2 regions of the Acidovorax sp. DMC1 genome follow, and region 2 is predicted to be linked to the other one. Evidence: riboswitches for the same ligand, from Rfam matches in the RefSeq annotation. Region 2 holds a riboswitch; the other holds the start of a gene.
What was found. A riboswitch is a leader RNA that binds a small molecule or an ion and turns the genes downstream of it on or off. The one in region 2 is predicted to bind glycine.

Region 1 (8,512 bases), on a different contig from region 2:
ACACCGACTACCTCGCAGGCGTGGTGACGTACTGGCTGGCCGACACCTCCGACGAATTTGCCGACACCACGCAGCTGGTGGACCTGTCGCTGGGCGTGCTGGTGCAGGCGCTGCGCGGCGGGCTAGTCAACCGTGTGCTGCAACTGGGCGGCTTTGTGCTGCGCAGCCAGATGGCCCGCATGGTGCAACACGGCAGCAGCCTGATGGGCATGCTGCACATGGCCCAGCAGGCCATGGCCAGCGCGCCCACAGCACGGGCATCGCAGCCCCCTGCCGGTAGAGCCGGGGCCGAAGGCCTCGCCCCGAAAACTGCGCAGCCTACGCGCGCACCCCGCAAACCCCGGGCGACCACCGGCCCCACGAAGGACCCCGCCGCCCAGCGCCCCGCCACGCCCCGCAAAAGAAAGAGCGCCCCATGAATGCGTCCTCTGCCCTCGCCGCCCCCACCACCGCGCGCGCAACCCAGGTGCCGCCCGGCACGGCCATCCACGCCACGCTGCCCGGGGCCGATTTTTTTGATGCCTACGAAGTGGCCGACCGGCACCCCGCGCGCTCAGCCCTGCAGTCGTGGCTGGACGTGGCGGCCCGCACCCCGGCGTGGACACGCGCCCTCATGTTCGTGCGCAACAAGGCCGTGCGCCTGGTGGGCCTGAAGGACCTGGGCCAGCTGGATGACGGCCACCCGCCCGCCAGTGGCCGATCCCTGCGCGACGCGCGCAGCTACCGCGTGGGCGACCGCGTGGGCATCTTCCGCATTCGACACCTGAGCGACACCGAGGTGGTGATGGGCCAGGACGACAAGCACCTGGACGTGCAGGTGTCCATCTGCAAACAGCCCGCCGCCCCCAGCACCGCGCCCCGCGTGGTGCTGAGCACGGTGGTGCACATCCACAACAAGCTGGGCCATGCGTACATGGCGGTGATCACGCCGATCCACCGCGTGATTGCACGCGGCACGGCGCAGCGCCTGGCAGACCATGGCCCAAACTGACGCAAACGCACCCCGCACCGGCAAGCTGGCGCGCAGCGCCATCACGGGGCTCGCTGCTGCGCGCATCGGCATGGCCGAGCTGGGACACCGCACGCGCAAGCGCTCGGCCCAGGCGCAGGCAGAGCACGAGGCAGCGCTGGGCCGCATTTTGTTTGGTGCGCTGGGGCAGCTGCGGGGCTCGGCGCTCAAGGTGTCGCAGCTGCTCAGCATGCACCCGGGCCTGCTGCCCGACGGCGTGCGCAGCGAACTGGCACGCGCCCACCACCAGGCCCCGCCGCTCAACCGCGCGCTGGTGGGCCGCGTGTTCCGCCAGGCCTTCGGGCAAGAGCCCGAGACGCTGTTCGACCAGTTCGAGCCCACCGCGTTTGCGGCCGCCAGCCTGGGCCAGGTGCACCGCGCGCAACTTGCTGGCCACGGCACGGTGGCCGTGAAGGTGCAATACCCCGGCATTGCCGCCACCATTGCCAGCGACATGCAGCTGATGCGCGCCGCGCTGCGCGCACTGGCCCACACCGACATGCCGCTGCCCACCGATGCCGTGCTGGACAGCGTGATGACCGAGATCGAGGCCACCCTGCTGCGCGAGGTGGACTACCTGCAGGAGGCCGAACAGCTGCAGTGGTTTGCCCAGCACGCCGCACAGCCGGGGGTGGTGATGGCGCAGCCCATCCTGTCGCACACGCGGGCCCAGGTGCTCACGCAGCAGTTTGTGCCCGGGCTACCGTTGCAAGCCTGGCTGGCCACACAGCCACACCAGGCGCTGCGCGACCAGGCCGGGCAGCACCTGTGGGATTGGTTCATGCACTGCATCTTTGTGCTGGGGCGGGTGCATGCCGACCCGCACCCGGGCAACTTTCTGTTCGCGCCCGATGGCACGGTGGGTGTGCTGGACTTTGGCTGCACGCGCGCCCTGCCCAACGCATTCCGTGCGCAGGTGGTGCAGGCGTGGTCTGCCCTGCTGCGCGCCCCTACCGACCCTACACGCGATACACAGGTGCTGCAGGCCTACCAGGCGCTGGGGCTCTTGCGCAAGGACCTGACCGTGCAGGCCTACACCACTGAACTCGCCCCCGCGCTGGCCGAGATGCAGGCCTGGCAGATCGAGCCCTTCACCCAGCCGGTGTTTGACTTTGGCACCAAAACACCGCCGCCCATCACCCCCAGCCAGCACCAGCGCGTGCTGGGCCAGCACCTCGCCCAGATCCCCGGCGAGATGCCCGCGTTCGAGCGCATGTGGATGGGGCTGATGCACCTGCTGACGCAGCTGGGTGCCCAGGTGCACACCCGCGCCCACAAGGCGTTGGCCGTTCACTAATGACAAACACCGCGTTGACCTTGGCGGCAGCCGGGCTGGCCCTGGTGGGTGTGGCGCACTCGGTGCTGGGAGAGCTTCTGCTGTTTCGCAGGCTGCGTACGCAGGGGCACCAGACAGCGGGGCGCGCGGAGGTTGGCACGGCGCAGCAGTTGCTGCACACCCCGCACCTGCGCATTCTGTGGGGCACCTGGCATGTGGCTTCGGTACTGTGCTGGGCACTGAGCGCTCTGCTCTGGCGCCTGGGCACCGCACCTTGGGACGCGGCCCTGGGCGCCTGGGCCGCCGACGCGGTGGGCATTGCCACCCTGGCCAGTGGCGTGCTGGTGTTCTTTGCCACGCATGGCAGACACCCGGCGTGGTGCGCGTTGCTGGTGTGGTGGCGCTGAAGCAAGCCATCGCGGGCGGGTGAATGGAGACGCCGACGCCGAATGCCTGAGCAGGCGTGACAAAAATCACACGGCAACCGTTTGCCTCCGAAGTCGGCAACACAACTTCACAAAGCTTCGCAATTGGCCTACACCGGCTTGACGCAGCGTGCGCACCATGAAGTCTCCGGTTCCGCAAGGAATCACATCTGAGGAGAACCTTATGGCCCGCAAAGCACTTGCCGCTGTGTCCATCGCCCTGCTGTCGCTGGGCGCCGCGAGCGCGGCGCAGGCGCAGACCAGCGCCACCGTTGTCATCCAGGCAGGTACGCCTGTCTACCAGCAACCCGCCCCGGTGCGCGTGCAGTACCAGGCGCCGCCCCCACCCCGCTACGAGGTGGCGCCACACCCGCGCCGCGGCATGGTGTGGGTGCCCGGCCACTGGGAATGGCGTGGCCACCGCCACGTGTGGATGCAGGGCTACTGGGTGAAAGCCCGCCCCGGCTACCACTACCGCGAGCCCCGTTGGGTAGAACATGGCGGTCGCTGGAACATGCAGCCCGGCGGCTGGGACCGTGATGGCGATGGCATCCCCAACCGCCGCGACCGGGACCGTGACGGAGACGGCGTGCCCAACCGCTACGACCAGCGCCCGGACAACCCGTACCGCCGCTGATCCCCCTTGGTGGGACCGCTGCGCGGGCCGACATGCAATGGGCAGCCCGGCTGACAGACGCCCCACCACCCACCGGCCACGATGAGGCCACAGACGCAACACCCGGCCCGACGCAGGCAGTGCCTGCGGTCGGCCAGACACGACAAGGAGTTCACCATGACCCACGCCACTTTCTTGCGCAACACCTTCACCGCAGCGGCCTTGGCCGTGACAGCGCTGACGGCGCTGACAGGGGCCATCACACCGGCACAGGCCGCCACGCAAGCCACTGTCATCGTGCAGTCGGGCCCACAGCAGGGCATCGTCATCCCGGCACCCCCACCACCCCGCCGCGAAGCCGTTCCGCACGCCCGCAAGGGACAGGTGTGGGTGCCTGGCTACTGGGACTGGCGGGGCCACCGCCATGTGTGGGTGGCAGGCCACTTTGAAAAGGTGCGGCCAGGCTACCGCTATCGCACACCTCAGTGGGAGCAGCGCGACGGGCGCTGGGAACTGCACCGGGGCGGCTGGGACCGCGATGGCGACGGCATTGCCAACCGCAATGACCGCGACCGTGACGGCGACGGCGTGCCCAACCGCCGCGACCACCAGCCGGACAACCCGCGCCGCAACTGATCGTTGATCGACGCTCCGCTGGCTAGCCAGGGCGCCAGGCCCTGTGCCTTTATGGCAGGTGCAACACCGCCTGCCCCAGCCCTGGAAAGTCGACCACCACCTCAGCCCCCGGCGCCACCAGCACGGTGCCGGTGCATGACCCGGTGGTGACCCAGTGCCCCGCGCGCAGTCCACCCAGGCTGCGCGCGCCTTCGTTGGCCAGCCACACCAGCAGCCGCAGCGGATCGCCCGCCGGGTTGCCCCAGGTGGCATGTTGCACGGCCACGGCCCCGTTCACCGACAAAGTCACCGCTTGCGCCAGGGGCTGTGCGGTGGCCACTTCGTCGGTGCCAGTCCCCACAACCAGCGCCCCGTGGCACGCCTGGTCAGCCAGGCGGCTCCACTCGCCCTGCTGCGCCCAGGCAGCAAAGCGGGTGTCGCACACCTCGATGGCGGCCCGCACCGACACCACGGCCGCCAGCACTTCGGCGGCGCTGTAGGGGGTGGCGCGGGCGGGCAGGTCGGCCCCCAGTTCGTAGACCAATTCCGCCTCCACCCCCATCACGGCAAAACCAGATGCAGCCAGCAACACGGGCTCGCCCGCTGCAGCCACCCACACCGAATCCCGGGTGAGCGCGGCGCGTGCCGGTTGCGCCTGGGGCGATGCAGCCCCGACCTTCCAGCCAGCGATGGGGCCACGCGCGCGCACCACCACGTCTTGCACGGCATAGGCCTCGGTGGCATCGCGCGGGCGCAGCCCTGCGGGAAAGTCCAGCGGGCGGGGCGTGCGCCCTTCCCGGGCCTGGGTGATGACGGCGGCGCTGGCGGAAGGGTCCAAAGCGGTGGGGGACATGGCAAAAACTCTCCGTGGTGCAAGGGTCGGCGGGATTATCGGCACCTTGTCCCATCGGCCCCGCCCGCTGCATCAGCAACGATTGCGCCCCATTAGCCGCCGGAGTTGATCCGGCGCACAGGCTTGCCCCCTAGAATCGGCCTCGCAGGAGAGCACGGCAGGCACAGGCCACCGCTGCACCGAAGGCGCAAACTCCCATACACGCTCAGGTCCCGTACTGCACCATTCATCAAAGCCGTCTGGAGAGCCGCCTCGCGCAACGCGAAGCGCACCGAAGGAGCAAGCCGCAGCCCGGGTGGGTGGCGGTGAATCTCTCAGGTACCAAGGACAGGGGGAGCGGCAGCCAGGGCATTCATGCGCCAGCTGCACGCTATTGAATTCATAGCTGCCTGCGCATGTTGTTCTAGCGCCAGAGCCCAGAAAGGCTTTGAAAATCATGCGCGTGATCGTTTTGGGCGCCGGCTTGCTCGGCGTGACTTCGGCTTATTTCCTCTCACAACTGGGTCACGAAGTGACCGTCATCGACCGCCAGGGCTCGCCCGGCGCCGAAACCAGCTTTGCCAACGGCGGCCAGATCTCGGTGAGCCACGCCGAGCCCTGGGCCAACCCCAGTGCGCCGCTCAAGGTGCTGCAATGGCTGGGCAAGGAAGATGCGCCCCTGCTCTTCCGTCTGCGCACCGACATGCGGCAGTGGCTGTGGGGCCTGTCCTTCCTGCGCAACTGCACACCCGCACGCATGCGCCACAACATCGAGCAGATCGTGCGCCTGGGCACCTACAGCCGCGACACGCTGCAGCAGCTGCGCGCGGCCACCGGCATCCAGTACGACCAGCGCACGCAGGGCATCCTGCACTTCTATACCAACCAAAAGGAGTTTGACGGCGCCCTGGCCCCGGCCGAGCAGATGCGCGCGCTGGGCTGCGAGCGCCAGGTGATCAGTGCTGACGAGGCCGTGCGCATCGAGCCCGCGCTGGCCCACATCCGCCCGCAGCTGGCGGGTGCCACCTACACGGCCGAGGACGAATCCGGCGACGCCAACCAGTTCACGCGCGAGCTGGCCAAGCTGTGCGAAGCGGCTGGCGTGCAGTTCCGCATGGGCCACCACATCACCGCGCTGCGCGAGGTGGGTGGCCGTATCGACCATGTGGAAGTGACCAATGCCGAAGGCCGCTTCGAGCGCGTGCGCGGCGATGCGTTTGTACTGGCCATGGGCTCGTTCAGCCCGCTGCTGGCGCAGCCGCTGGGCATCCAGCTGCCCATCTACCCGGCCAAAGGCTACTCGGTGACCATGCCGGTCAAGGACGCGGCCAAGGCGCATCAGGTGAGCCTGACGGACGACGAGTTCAAGCTCGTGTTCTCGCGCTACACCAGCGAGCGGGGTGACCGCCTGCGCATTGCGGGCACGGCGGAATTGAATGGCTATGACCGCCATCTGAACCAAGTGCGCTGCGAGGCCATCGTGCGGCGGGTGGAGCAGCTCTTCCCCGGCGCGGGCGACACCACCCAGGCGCAGTTCTGGAGCGGCCTGCGCCCCGCCACGCCCAGCAACGTGCCGCTGATCGGCAAGACCAAAGTGGGCAATTTGTTCCTCAACACCGGCCACGGCACGCTGGGCTGGACGCACGCCTGCGGCTCGGGCAAGGCGCTGGCCGACATCGTGAGTGGCCGCGTGCCCGAGGTGGAGTTTGCGTTCCAGGGGCTGCAAGGGCGCGCAGCCGGGTCGGCGCTGGTGCCGTCGCGCACGGCGGCCTGAAGCAGCGCGCGGTTGCAGGCGGTTGCAGCGAGGCCACGCTGCAACCGGTGCAAAAGGCTGCGCCTACTTGGCCGCGCCCGTGGCGTGCGCCACAAACTGCGCCACGGCCAACATGTCGTTCTCGGTCATGCGCTCTGCATAAGACGGCATCACGCCGATGCCCGCCTTGAGCGCGCGCAACACGCGGCCCGCGTCGGGTTTCAGCTCATCCAGCACCGGGCCGACCTGGCCCTCGGCACCGGCAGCCTGCAGCGTGTGGCACACGGCACAGGCGGGCTGGATCTTGGTGAACAGCTCCTTGCCGCGCGCCAGTTCGGCGGGATCGGCGGCCGCAGCCGACGTACAGGCGCCAGCGGCCCACAGCGCCGCTGCAAGGCGGCGCGCTCCGTTGCTCCCCCCCATCTCAGGCTACGGTCACGGTGACAGCGTGGTCACGCCAGCTGGCGTTGTTGTAGCCACCCAGGTTTTCCTCGCGCTGCTCGGCCTGCACATTGCCCGCCGTGTCGGTGGCGCGGCTGGCCAGCACATGGGTGCCCGCCTCCAGCCGCACGGGCAGTGCAAACTGCCGCCAGGCAAAAGGGCCCAGGTCCGGGCCGATGAGCTTGGCCGCCTGCCAGGTCTTGCCGCCGTCGGCCGACACCTCCACGCCCTTGATGCCGCGCGTGCCGCCAAAGGCCACGCCATGCACCTGCACCTGGCCGGGCTTGAGGGGGCCCTTGTCGGCCAAGGGGCCGTTGATCCAGGACTTCACGCCCATCTCCCACACCGAAGGCTGGTCAGGGCTGGCCTTGGAGCCGGGTGGTGACATGCGGTAGCCGTGCGACATGATGCGCGCCTGCGACTGCGCGCTGCCGAAGGCCACGCGCTTGACGTACTTGATGTTGTTCACGCCCTGATAGCCGGGCACCACCAGCCGCAGCGGGCCGCCATGCGCCAGTGACAGCGGCTCGCCATTCATCTCCCAGGCCAGCAGCGCATCGTCCATCGCCTTCACGGGCACCGAGCGCTCCACCAGCACCGACAGCGGGTCCACCCCCTCGGGCAGCTTCTCGCCGCCCGTACCTGTCAGGTAGGTCGCGCCGTCGGCCAGCCCGCCCAGGGCCGCCACCACGTTGCGCAGCGGCACGCCACTCCAGACCACGCAGCCCGCGGCGCCTACCGACCAGGGCGTGCCGCTGGGCTTGCTGGGGAAAAAGCCCCGGCCGTTGCCCGAGCACTGCAACACGGTGGCCACGGTTTCCACGCCCAGCGTCTTGAGCTCGGCCAGGGTCAGGCTGCGCGGGCTTTTGACCCCTTCGATGGACACCGTCCACGCGTCGCGGTTGTCCAGGATGGCCGCGTCAGGCGCGGGCAGGTTGTTGCGCACGTACAGCTGGTTGGACGGCGTGATGACGCTGGTGCCGAACGCGGAGCGCCGCGTTTCCAGGGTGCTGCTGCTGTGCACGATCAGCGCATCCGGCGACTTCCACCCTGCATAGGCGGGCAGCGGCTTGGCTGCGGGGGCGGCGGCTTGCTGGGCGCGCGCACTGCCCGTCCATCCGGCCAGGCCCAGCGCGCTCAAGGCGGCAGCACTTCCGGCCAGCATGTGGCGGCGCGGCAGGGTCATCGAATCTTTCATGCGAACGTCTCCAAAGAGTGGGTGAACAAAACCTTTCGCCCCCGATTCCCCTCGCAAGCGCAGGGCATCGGGCCAGCCCGCATTCTGTGCGGCAGCCCCTCGCATCGCACGTGCGGCGTCGTTAGCAGAAGTAACAAGAACAAAACATCGGAAACATTCGTACGCAGGTGCGGAGGCCGTGGGCATATTCGCGCTTTGTTGTGGGGAGAGGAAAAGCGCTATGAACATCATCAAAAATCGATCCTGGCGACCACTCGGGCTGCTCCTGCTCTGGGGCCTGGGTTGCAGCACCGCGCTGGCCCAGTTGACGGCGATCGTGGTCGTGGAGCCCACGGCCCGCAAGGCCG
Region 2 (8,512 bases):
TGCCTGTTTCGATCTGGCGGATCTCGTCGCGGATGGCGATCATCGCGTCGATGAAGCGGTCCAGCTCAAACAGGGTTTCGCTCTCGGTGGGCTCCACCATCAACGTGTTGGGCACCGGGAAGCTCAGCGTGGGCGCGTGGAAGCCGTAGTCGATCAGGCGCTTGGCCACGTCTTCGGCCATCACGCCGCTGGTGTCCTTGAGCTGGCGCAGGTCCAGGATGCACTCGTGGGCCACATGGCCGTTTTCGCTCGCGTACAGCGTGGGGTAGTGGTCTTTGAGGCGTGCGCTGATGTAGTTGGCACTCAGGATGGCGGTCTCGGTGGCGGCTTGCAGGCCTTCGGCACCCATCATGCGGATGTACATCCAGCTGATGGGCAGCACGGCGGCGTTGCCCAGCGGGGCAGCGCTGACGGCACCCACGCCGCCTGCCACGCCCGCTGTGGCATGGCCGGGCAGGAAGGGCACCAGGTCTTCCACCACGCAGACGGGGCCGACGCCGGGGCCGCCACCGCCGTGGGGGATGCAGAAGGTCTTGTGCAGGTTCAGGTGGCTCACGTCGCCGCCAAACTCGCCGGGTGCTGCCACACCCACCAACGCGTTCATGTTGGCGCCGTCCACATACACGCGGCCGCCATGGCTGTGCACCAGGGCGCAGAGTTCCTTTACGCTGGTTTCAAACACGCCGTGCGTGCTGGGGTAGGTGATCATCACGGCGGCCAGGTTGGCGCTGTGTTGTTCGCACTTGGCTTTCAGGTCCACCAGGTCCACGTTGCCATTGGCATCGCAGGCCGTCACTACCACCTGCATGCCCACCATCTGGGCGCTGGCGGGGTTGGTGCCGTGTGCACTGCTGGGGATCAGGCAGATGTTGCGGTGGCCTTCGCCACGCGACTCGTGGTAGCCCTTGATGGCCAGCAGGCCAGCGTATTCGCCCTGCGAGCCTGCGTTGGGCTGCAGGCTGATGCCCGCGTAACCCGTGGCTTGGCACAGCCAGGCGCGCAGCTGCTCGTCCAGCTCCTTGTAGCCCACCAGTTGGTCAGCGGGGGCGAACGGGTGCACGTTGGCGAACTCGGGCCAGGTGATGGGGATCATCTCGCTGGTGGCATTGAGCTTCATGGTGCAAGAGCCCAGCGGGATCATGCTGCGGTCCAGCGCCAGGTCCTTGTCGGACAGCTGGCGGATGTAGCGCAACATGCCCGTTTCGGAATGGTGGGTGTTGAACACCGGGTGCGTGAGGTAGCTGCTCGCGCGGCGCAGCTCGGTGGGGATCAGCGGCTCCACGCCTTTTTCAAACGCATCGAAGGTGGGCAGCGCCTGGCCGTCCTCGGCGAAGATCTTCCACAGCAGCTCGATGTCGGCGCGCGTGGTGGTCTCGTCCAGCGAGATGCACAGGTACTCTTCAAAGTAAATTCGCAGGTTGGCGCCCATCTGCACTGCGCGAGCAGCTATGGATTTGGTAGCGGCACCGGTGTGCAGACTCAGCGTGTCGAAGGTCGCCTGCTCACGCACTGGGGCGCCCAGCTGCTTCAGGCCCTGGGCCAGGATGGCGGTATAGGCAGCCACGCGCTGTGCAATGCGCTTGAGGCCTTCGGGGCCGTGGTACACGGCGTACATGCTGGCGATCACGGCGGGCAGTACCTGGGCCGTGCAGATGTTGGAGGTGGCCTTTTCGCGGCGGATGTGCTGTTCGCGGGTTTGCAGCGCCAGGCGGTAGGCGGGCTTGCCATGCACGTCCACGCTTACGCCTACCAGGCGGCCCGGCATGGAGCGCTTGAATTCATCGCGGCATGCCATGTAGGCAGCGTGGGGGCCCCCTGCGCCCATGGGCATGCCAAAACGCTGGGTGGTGCCCACCACAATGTCGGCACCTTGTTCGCCGGGTGGCGTGATGAGGGTGAGCGCCAGCAGGTCGGCGGCCACGATGAAGGCGGCTTGCTTGGCGTGGGCCTTTTCCACGTCGGCACGCAGGTCGTCAATGCGGCCGCTGGTGGCGGGGTACTGGGCCAGCACGGCAAAGTAGTCTCGGTCCAGCAGGGTGCTCCATTCTTCGGCCGAATTGGCCAGGCGCACTTCCAGGCCCAGGGGCTTGGCGCGGGTCTGGATGACCTCGATGGTCTGTGGGTGGGCATCGCCCGCCACCACAAACACGTTGCTCTTGCTCTTGACCGAACGCTTGGCCAGTGTCATCGCTTCGGCGGCGGCGGTGGCTTCGTCCAGCATGGACGCGTTGGCAATCGGCATACCCGTCAGGTCGCACACCATGGTCTGGAAGTTGACCAGGGCCTCCATGCGGCCTTGCGAAATCTCAGCCTGGTAGGGCGTGTAGGCGGTGTACCAGGCGGGGTTCTCCAGGATGTTGCGCAGGATGACGCCGGGCGTGTGCGTGCCGTAGTAGCCCTGGCCGATGAAGCTCTTGAGCAGCTGGTTCTTGCCCGCGATGGCCTTGAGTTCTGCCAGTGCCGCCGCTTCGGTGAGCGGCGCGGGCAGGTCCATGCCCCGGCTGCGTGCGATAGAGCGCGGCACGATGGATTCGATGAGCGCACGGCGTGAGGCCTCGCCGATCACCGACAGCATGTGCGCTTCGTCGGCCGCGTCGATGCCGATGTGGCGGGGCAGGAATTCGGTGGCGTTTTCAAGCGCGCCAAGGGGGGTGGCGGATTGCATCAGCATGGGGCAGTCTCGTAGGTCGCAGCGGGTTGGGGGCGGTGCCGGGAATAGAGCGCGCACGCGACAGGGCGGCGGGCCGGGCATGGCCCGGCGCCATGCCCTCTGAGTCAGCAGGGATCAGGCGTTCTTGGCGAACTCGGTGTAGGTAGCTTCGTCCAGCAGGGCGTCGAGTTGGCTCGCGTCGGCCAGCTTGACCTTGAAGAACCAGCCAGCGCCCAGCGGGTCGCTGTTGGCAAGGGATGGGTCGGCACGCAGGGCTTCGTTCACTTCGACCACTTCGCCAGAGACGGGCATGTACACATCGGCGGCGGCCTTCACGGACTCGACCACACCTGCCACTTCGCCCTGGGCAAAGCTCTTGCCCACTTCGGGCAGGTCTACAAACACCACGTCGCCCAGAGCGTCCTGCGCGTGGACGGTGATGCCCACCACCGAAGCGTTAGCGTCAGCGGCATTGATCCACTCGTGGTCTTTGGAGAATTTGATCGTCATGGGAAGCTCCTCAAGCAAAGGAAAAAAGTAAAGGAATCTGCAATGTAAGCGGCCGAAGCTTTTGCGCTTCGCTGATGAAATCAACCGCGGTAGTAATTGGCCGGCACAAACGGCATGGCGCGCACTTCCATGGGCACCACCTTGCCGCGCACGATGGCGTTGACGCGGGTGCCGATGGCGACAAAAGCTGGCGTGACGTAGCCCATGGCCACAGGTTCGTTCACCGTGGGGCCCAGCAGGCCACTGGTGACTTCGCCGATCTTTTGGCCGTCCGTGCTCTGTAGTTCGGTGTGCTCGCGCACCGGCACACGTTCCAGCGCGACCAGGCCCACACGCTTGCGGGGCAGGCTGGAAGGGTTGTCGATCTGTGCAAGCACCTTGTCGGCACCTGCGAAGCCGCCTGCACGCGCGCCACCGGTGCGGCGCACCTTCTGGATGGCCCAGTTCAGCGCGGCTTCGGGGGGCGTGGTGGTGGTGTCGATGTCGTTGCCATACAGGCACAGGCCTGCTTCGAGGCGCAGCGAGTTGCGCGCGCCCAGGCCGATGGGCTTGACTTCAGGCTGGGCCAGCAGGGCGCGGGCCAAGGTGTCGGCCTGCGCGGCGGGTAGGGAGATTTCAAAGCCGTCTTCGCCGGTGTAGCCGCTGCGGGTCACAAAGCAGTCGCAGCCTGCAATGCTGAACGCGCCACCGGTCATGAACACCAGCTTTTCGACGCCGGGCGCGAGGCGGGCGAGGGCGGTGGCGGCCTGTGGGCCCTGCAGCGCGAGCAGGGCGTGGTCGGGCATGGGCACCACCTTGCAACGCTGGCCGATGCGGGCCTGGATATGGGCAATGTCGCCCACCTTGCAGGCCCCGTTGACGATGACAAACAGGGTGGGCTCGCCATCCACGACGCCCTGGTTGAAGAACATCAGATCGTCAATGATCGTGCCTTCGTCTGTCAGCAGCAGACCGTAGCGCTGCTTGCCCACGGGCAGGTCGATCACATCCACGGGCATCAGGGTTTCAAACGCTGCGGCAGCATCGGCGCCGATGAGCTTGAGCTGGCCCATGTGTGACACGTCAAACAGGCCGGCGGCGGTGCGGGTGTGCACATGCTCGGCCATCAGGCCAGCGGGGTATTGCACGGGCATGGAATAGCCTGCAAAAGGCACCATGCGAGCGCCCAACTCGATGTGCAGGGCGTTCAGGGGCGTGGTGAGCAGGGGGGCGGTGGCTGACATGGCGGACTCCGGGGCAAATGGGGGCCGCGACCACGGCGTGGTCACGGGATTTGCCCTGCTGTCCGCTTTACCTGAGAGATTCACCGCAGCGCCCTGGCTGGCCGTGCGGTTTGCTCCTTCGGTGGATGGCCTGCACACAGTTTCTTTTCTGTGGGGCCACCTCTCTCCAGCAAGGGAACGCCCGCATCGCTGCGGGCGGTTGCCAGTCCTTTTGCCTGAGCGTTCGGCTGCTGCCTGCGCCTTCGGCGGTGCTGCGCGTCTTATGGACAAGACGGAGCACTCTCTCCTGACCGGGCGATTCTAACTACTTTGCGTAGACCAGATCCCGAAGTGCCAACGAGATCGATGGCACATAGGTGATGATCATCAGGCACACCAGAATCACGCCGACAAACGGAAGCAGGTGCTTGATGATCCGGTCGAGCGATATTCTGGCCACCGTGCAGGCAGCAAACAGGTTCACTCCGAACGGGGGCGTGATCATGCCCAGGGCCAGGTTCACCACCATGATGAGGCCGAAGTGCACAGGGTCGATACCGAAGTGCATGGCCACAGGCGCGAGGATGGGGGCCAGCACGATGATCGCCGCACTGGTCTCGATGAACATGCCGATCACGAACAGCGCCGCGTTCACGCCCAGCAGGAAGAGGGCCGGGGACTGCAGCACCGCCTCCAGCCAGCGGCCGATGGCATCGGGCACGCCAGCGCGGGTGATAAGGAACGCAAACAGCCCTGCGTTGGCAATGATGAACATGATCACCGCCGACGAGATGGCCGACTTGCGCAGGATGGCGAACAGGTCCTTGAGCTTGATCTCGCGGTAGATGACGATGCCCACCACCAACGCGTAGAACACGGCCACGGCCGATGCCTCGGTGGGGGTGAACACACCGCCATAGATGCCGCCCAGGATGATGACGGGCATCAGCAGCGCCCAGCCCGCCTGCAGCGTAGCCTTGCCAAAGGGCATGCGGCCATCGCCATCGTTTTTGCCCCAGCCCTTGTACTTGCAGTACGCCCATACGAAGAGCATCAGTGCACCGCTGATCAGCAGGCCCGGGCCAAAGCCAGCGATGAACAGCTCACCAATCGACACCTCGGCGCTCACGCCGTAAAGGATCATCGGGATGGAGGGAGGGATGATCACGCCCAGCTCGGCACTGGTGGCCTGCAGCGCGGCGGCGTAGCTGGTGGGGTAGCCATGCTTGATGAGCGCCGGGATCAGGATGGCGCCAATTGCAAACGTGGTGGCGACCGACGAGCCCGACACGGCCGCAAAGATCATGCAGGTCAGCACGCAGGTCATGGGCAGGCCGCCCTGCACGCCGCCGACGATGCTCTTGGCAAACTCCACCAGACGGCGCGAGATGCCTCCGGTCTCCATCAGGTTGCCCGCAAGGATGAAGAAGGGGATGGCTGCGAGCGGAAACTTGTTGATGGCCCCGAACATCTCCTTGACGGAGATGAGCATGTTCGCGTTGGAGGCCTGGATGCCCAGGATGGACGCCAAACCGATGGACACGGCCACCGAGACGGTGAGTGCAAAGCACAGCACCATCGTTGAAATCATGACCAAGCTCATAGTTGGACCCCCACGCTCGGCATTGCATGTCCTCGCTGCCCCCCAAGGGGGCCGTTCACTGGCTTGAGGCGGCTCGGCGCGGCGTTCATTGAGCAGTCTCCAGTTCCATACGCAGGGGATCAATGAGGTTGCCAATGATGCCGACGATGCAAAAAAGCCCCCCCACCGGCATGGCGAGGTAGGCCCAGAACATGGACACGGACTCCAGCCCGGCCATGCTCTGCACCCCACCGCGCTGCGCATAGTCCCAGCCGTACCAGATGATGATGCCGATGAGGGCCAGGGCCGCCAGTGCGACCACCCAGTCCAGCACCCGTTTGATGCGTGGCGGGCTCCAGCGGTACAGCACGTCCACGCTCACCATCGCGCCCTGGCGAAACGCGGCCGGGATGGCCAGGAACACCATCCAGATCAGGCTGAAGCGGATGAGCACTTCGGTCCATTCGGCGGGCTGCTCCAGCACAAAGCGCGTCACGATCTGGAACATGCCCAGGGCCGAGGCCAGGGTCAACATGGCGCAAGCGCCGAGCATGGCGATGAAGGTGGTCCATCGCTCAAAGGTAAGAAAAGCGTTTTTCATGGGGCGATGCCGACCATGGGCAGGTAGGAGGTGATCAGAACCAGCGATGGCTCAAGAATAAAAACGCCCGATAGCGCAATGGCTACGGGCGTTATTAGCTACAAAGGTAATAGCAAAGACCCAAATTACTTGACGTCGCGGATCTTGTCGATGGCAGCCTTGCCGAACTGCTTTTCAAACTCGGCGTTCACAGGGGCCAGAGCCGCCACAAACTTGGCCTTGTCCACATTGTCGATCACGGTCATGCCCTTGGCGCGCAGGTCAGCCACGCCCTTGGCGTCGTCTTCGTCCACACGTGCACGGTTGGCCTTGGTGCCTTCCTTGGCTGCGTCAATGAAGGCCTGCTTGTCGGCTGCCGAAAGCTTGTCGAAAGCTGCCTTGTTCATCACGAAGATGCAGGGCGAATACACATGGCCGGTGAGGGTGAGGTGTTTTTGCACCTGGTCGAACTTGGCCGAGATGATGACCGACAGCGGGTTCTCCTGGCCGTCCACGGTGCCTTGTTGCAGCGCCGTGAACACTTCAGGGAAGGCCATGGGCGTGGTGATGATGCCAAAGCCCTTATAGGCGGCGATGTGCACGGGGTTTTCCATCGTGCGCATCTTCAGGCCCTTCAGGTCACCGGGCTCCTTCACGTCGCGCTTGCTGTTGGTCATGTGGCGGAAGCCGTTCTCGGCCCAGGCCAGTGCCTTGAAGCCCTTGGCGTCGAATTTGGACAGCAGGTCCTGGCCGATAGGACCGTCCAGCACTGCGCGTGCATGGGCCTTGTCGCGGAACAGGAAGGGGACATCCAGGATCTTGGTCTCGGGCACAAAGTTGGGCACAGGGCCTGTGGAGCTGAAGGCCAGCTCCTGGGTGCCCAGTTGCACGGCTTCAATCGATTCGCGCTCGCCTCCCAAGGCGCCGTTGTAGAACGTCTGGATCTTGTAGCGGCCCCCCGTGCGTTTTTCGACCTCTTTGGCAAACGTGTCGATGGCTACACCCTGGTGGGAGTTCTGGGCCGTCGAGATGCTGATGCGCATGGTGGTCTGCGCAGCAGCGGTGGCCACAAAGCCGAGCGCGAGGCTCAGTCCAACGACGAGTTTGGTCAATTGCATGGTGTCTCCTGTTGATGTTGGGGCAGGGGATGGGGCACTTGGGCTCCTGGCAGAGCCGCCCCTGGCCTCCGTCAAATTATGGCGGTGCAGCATGGCCGCAGGCATCCGGGTTTGTGCTGGTAAGCGTGCTTATCAACTGGTTCGCCCGGCGTTTGCAGTTGCATTGGCGACACCTCCTTGGAGCGGAGCGGTTGAGGCCTGTACGTAGTCCGCACTCCACCAACGGATGCAAGCGGCTATTCACTATTCAGTGTGTGGAGGCATCTGGAATGCCAAGGGCCCCGTGCTGGCGGTAACCAGCCGGGGCCTTGTCAATTTGTGCGCTCCGGTAAGAGCGCCTTGATGGAAGAAGTATGCGCCGGGTGCTGCAGATGAATTTGCTGAATTTGGCGCATTCTGTTGAATGTGCAGAATAATTTTCTGCATCTGAATGATTTACTGAATAATCAGGCCGATGGATCGACTGGATAGAAAAATTCTCGCTGTCTTGCAGGCCAACGCTCGCGCCAGCCTGCAAGAAATAGGGCAGGCCGTGGGCCTGAGCCCGTCACCCTGCTGGGGGCGCATCAAAAAGATGGAAGAGGCGGGTGTCATCCAGGGCTACACGGTGCGCATCAATCCTCAGTCCCTTGACCTGGCCGACACGGTGCTGGTGCAGGTCACGCTCGACAGCCATTCGGACAACACGCTCGAAAAGTTTGGCGAGACACTGGCCAGCATTCCTGAAGTGATCGAGGCGCACCTGGTCTCCGGTGACTACGACTACCTGCTGCGCATCGTCGTCAAGGACACCCGCGATTACGAGCGCCTGCTGCGCGAGAAGCTCTACAAGATCAAAGGCATACGGCACAGCCGCTCCAGCTTTGTGCT

Region 1: linked by a shared signal. The riboswitch ahead of ACT531_RS16860 (D-amino acid dehydrogenase) and the one ahead of gcvT (glycine cleavage system aminomethyltransferase GcvT) in region 2 are both predicted to bind glycine.

Annotation. Positions count from the first base shown of each region.
Region 1 is NZ_JBQUYO010000008.1:126,746-135,257, reverse strand. Features, by position in the region: gene ACT531_RS16895 (TetR/AcrR family transcriptional regulator) at 1-419, shown strand, start outside; gene ACT531_RS16890 (DUF2867 domain-containing protein) at 416-991, shown strand; gene ACT531_RS16885 (ABC1 kinase family protein) at 978-2,306, shown strand; gene ACT531_RS16880 (hypothetical protein) at 2,306-2,692, shown strand; gene ACT531_RS16875 (YXWGXW repeat-containing protein) at 2,895-3,347, shown strand; gene ACT531_RS16870 (hypothetical protein) at 3,504-3,962, shown strand; gene ACT531_RS16865 (2-keto-4-pentenoate hydratase) at 4,012-4,794, opposite strand; glycine riboswitch at 5,024-5,135, shown strand; gene ACT531_RS16860 (D-amino acid dehydrogenase) at 5,231-6,547, shown strand; gene sorU (SorU family sulfite dehydrogenase c-type cytochrome subunit) at 6,611-6,949, opposite strand; gene sorT (SorT family sulfite dehydrogenase catalytic subunit) at 6,951-8,165, opposite strand; gene ACT531_RS16845 (rhodanese-like domain-containing protein) at 8,386-8,512, shown strand, end outside.
Region 2 is NZ_JBQUYO010000009.1:108,049-116,560, forward strand. Features, by position in the region: gene gcvP (aminomethyl-transferring glycine dehydrogenase) at 1-2,671, opposite strand, end outside; gene gcvH (glycine cleavage system protein GcvH) at 2,786-3,160, opposite strand; gene gcvT (glycine cleavage system aminomethyltransferase GcvT) at 3,241-4,383, opposite strand; glycine riboswitch at 4,432-4,563, opposite strand; glycine riboswitch at 4,577-4,682, opposite strand; gene ACT531_RS18105 (TRAP transporter large permease) at 4,688-5,965, opposite strand; gene ACT531_RS18110 (TRAP transporter small permease) at 6,051-6,545, opposite strand; gene ACT531_RS18115 (TRAP transporter substrate-binding protein) at 6,671-7,642, opposite strand; gene ACT531_RS18120 (Lrp/AsnC family transcriptional regulator) at 8,097-8,512, shown strand, end outside.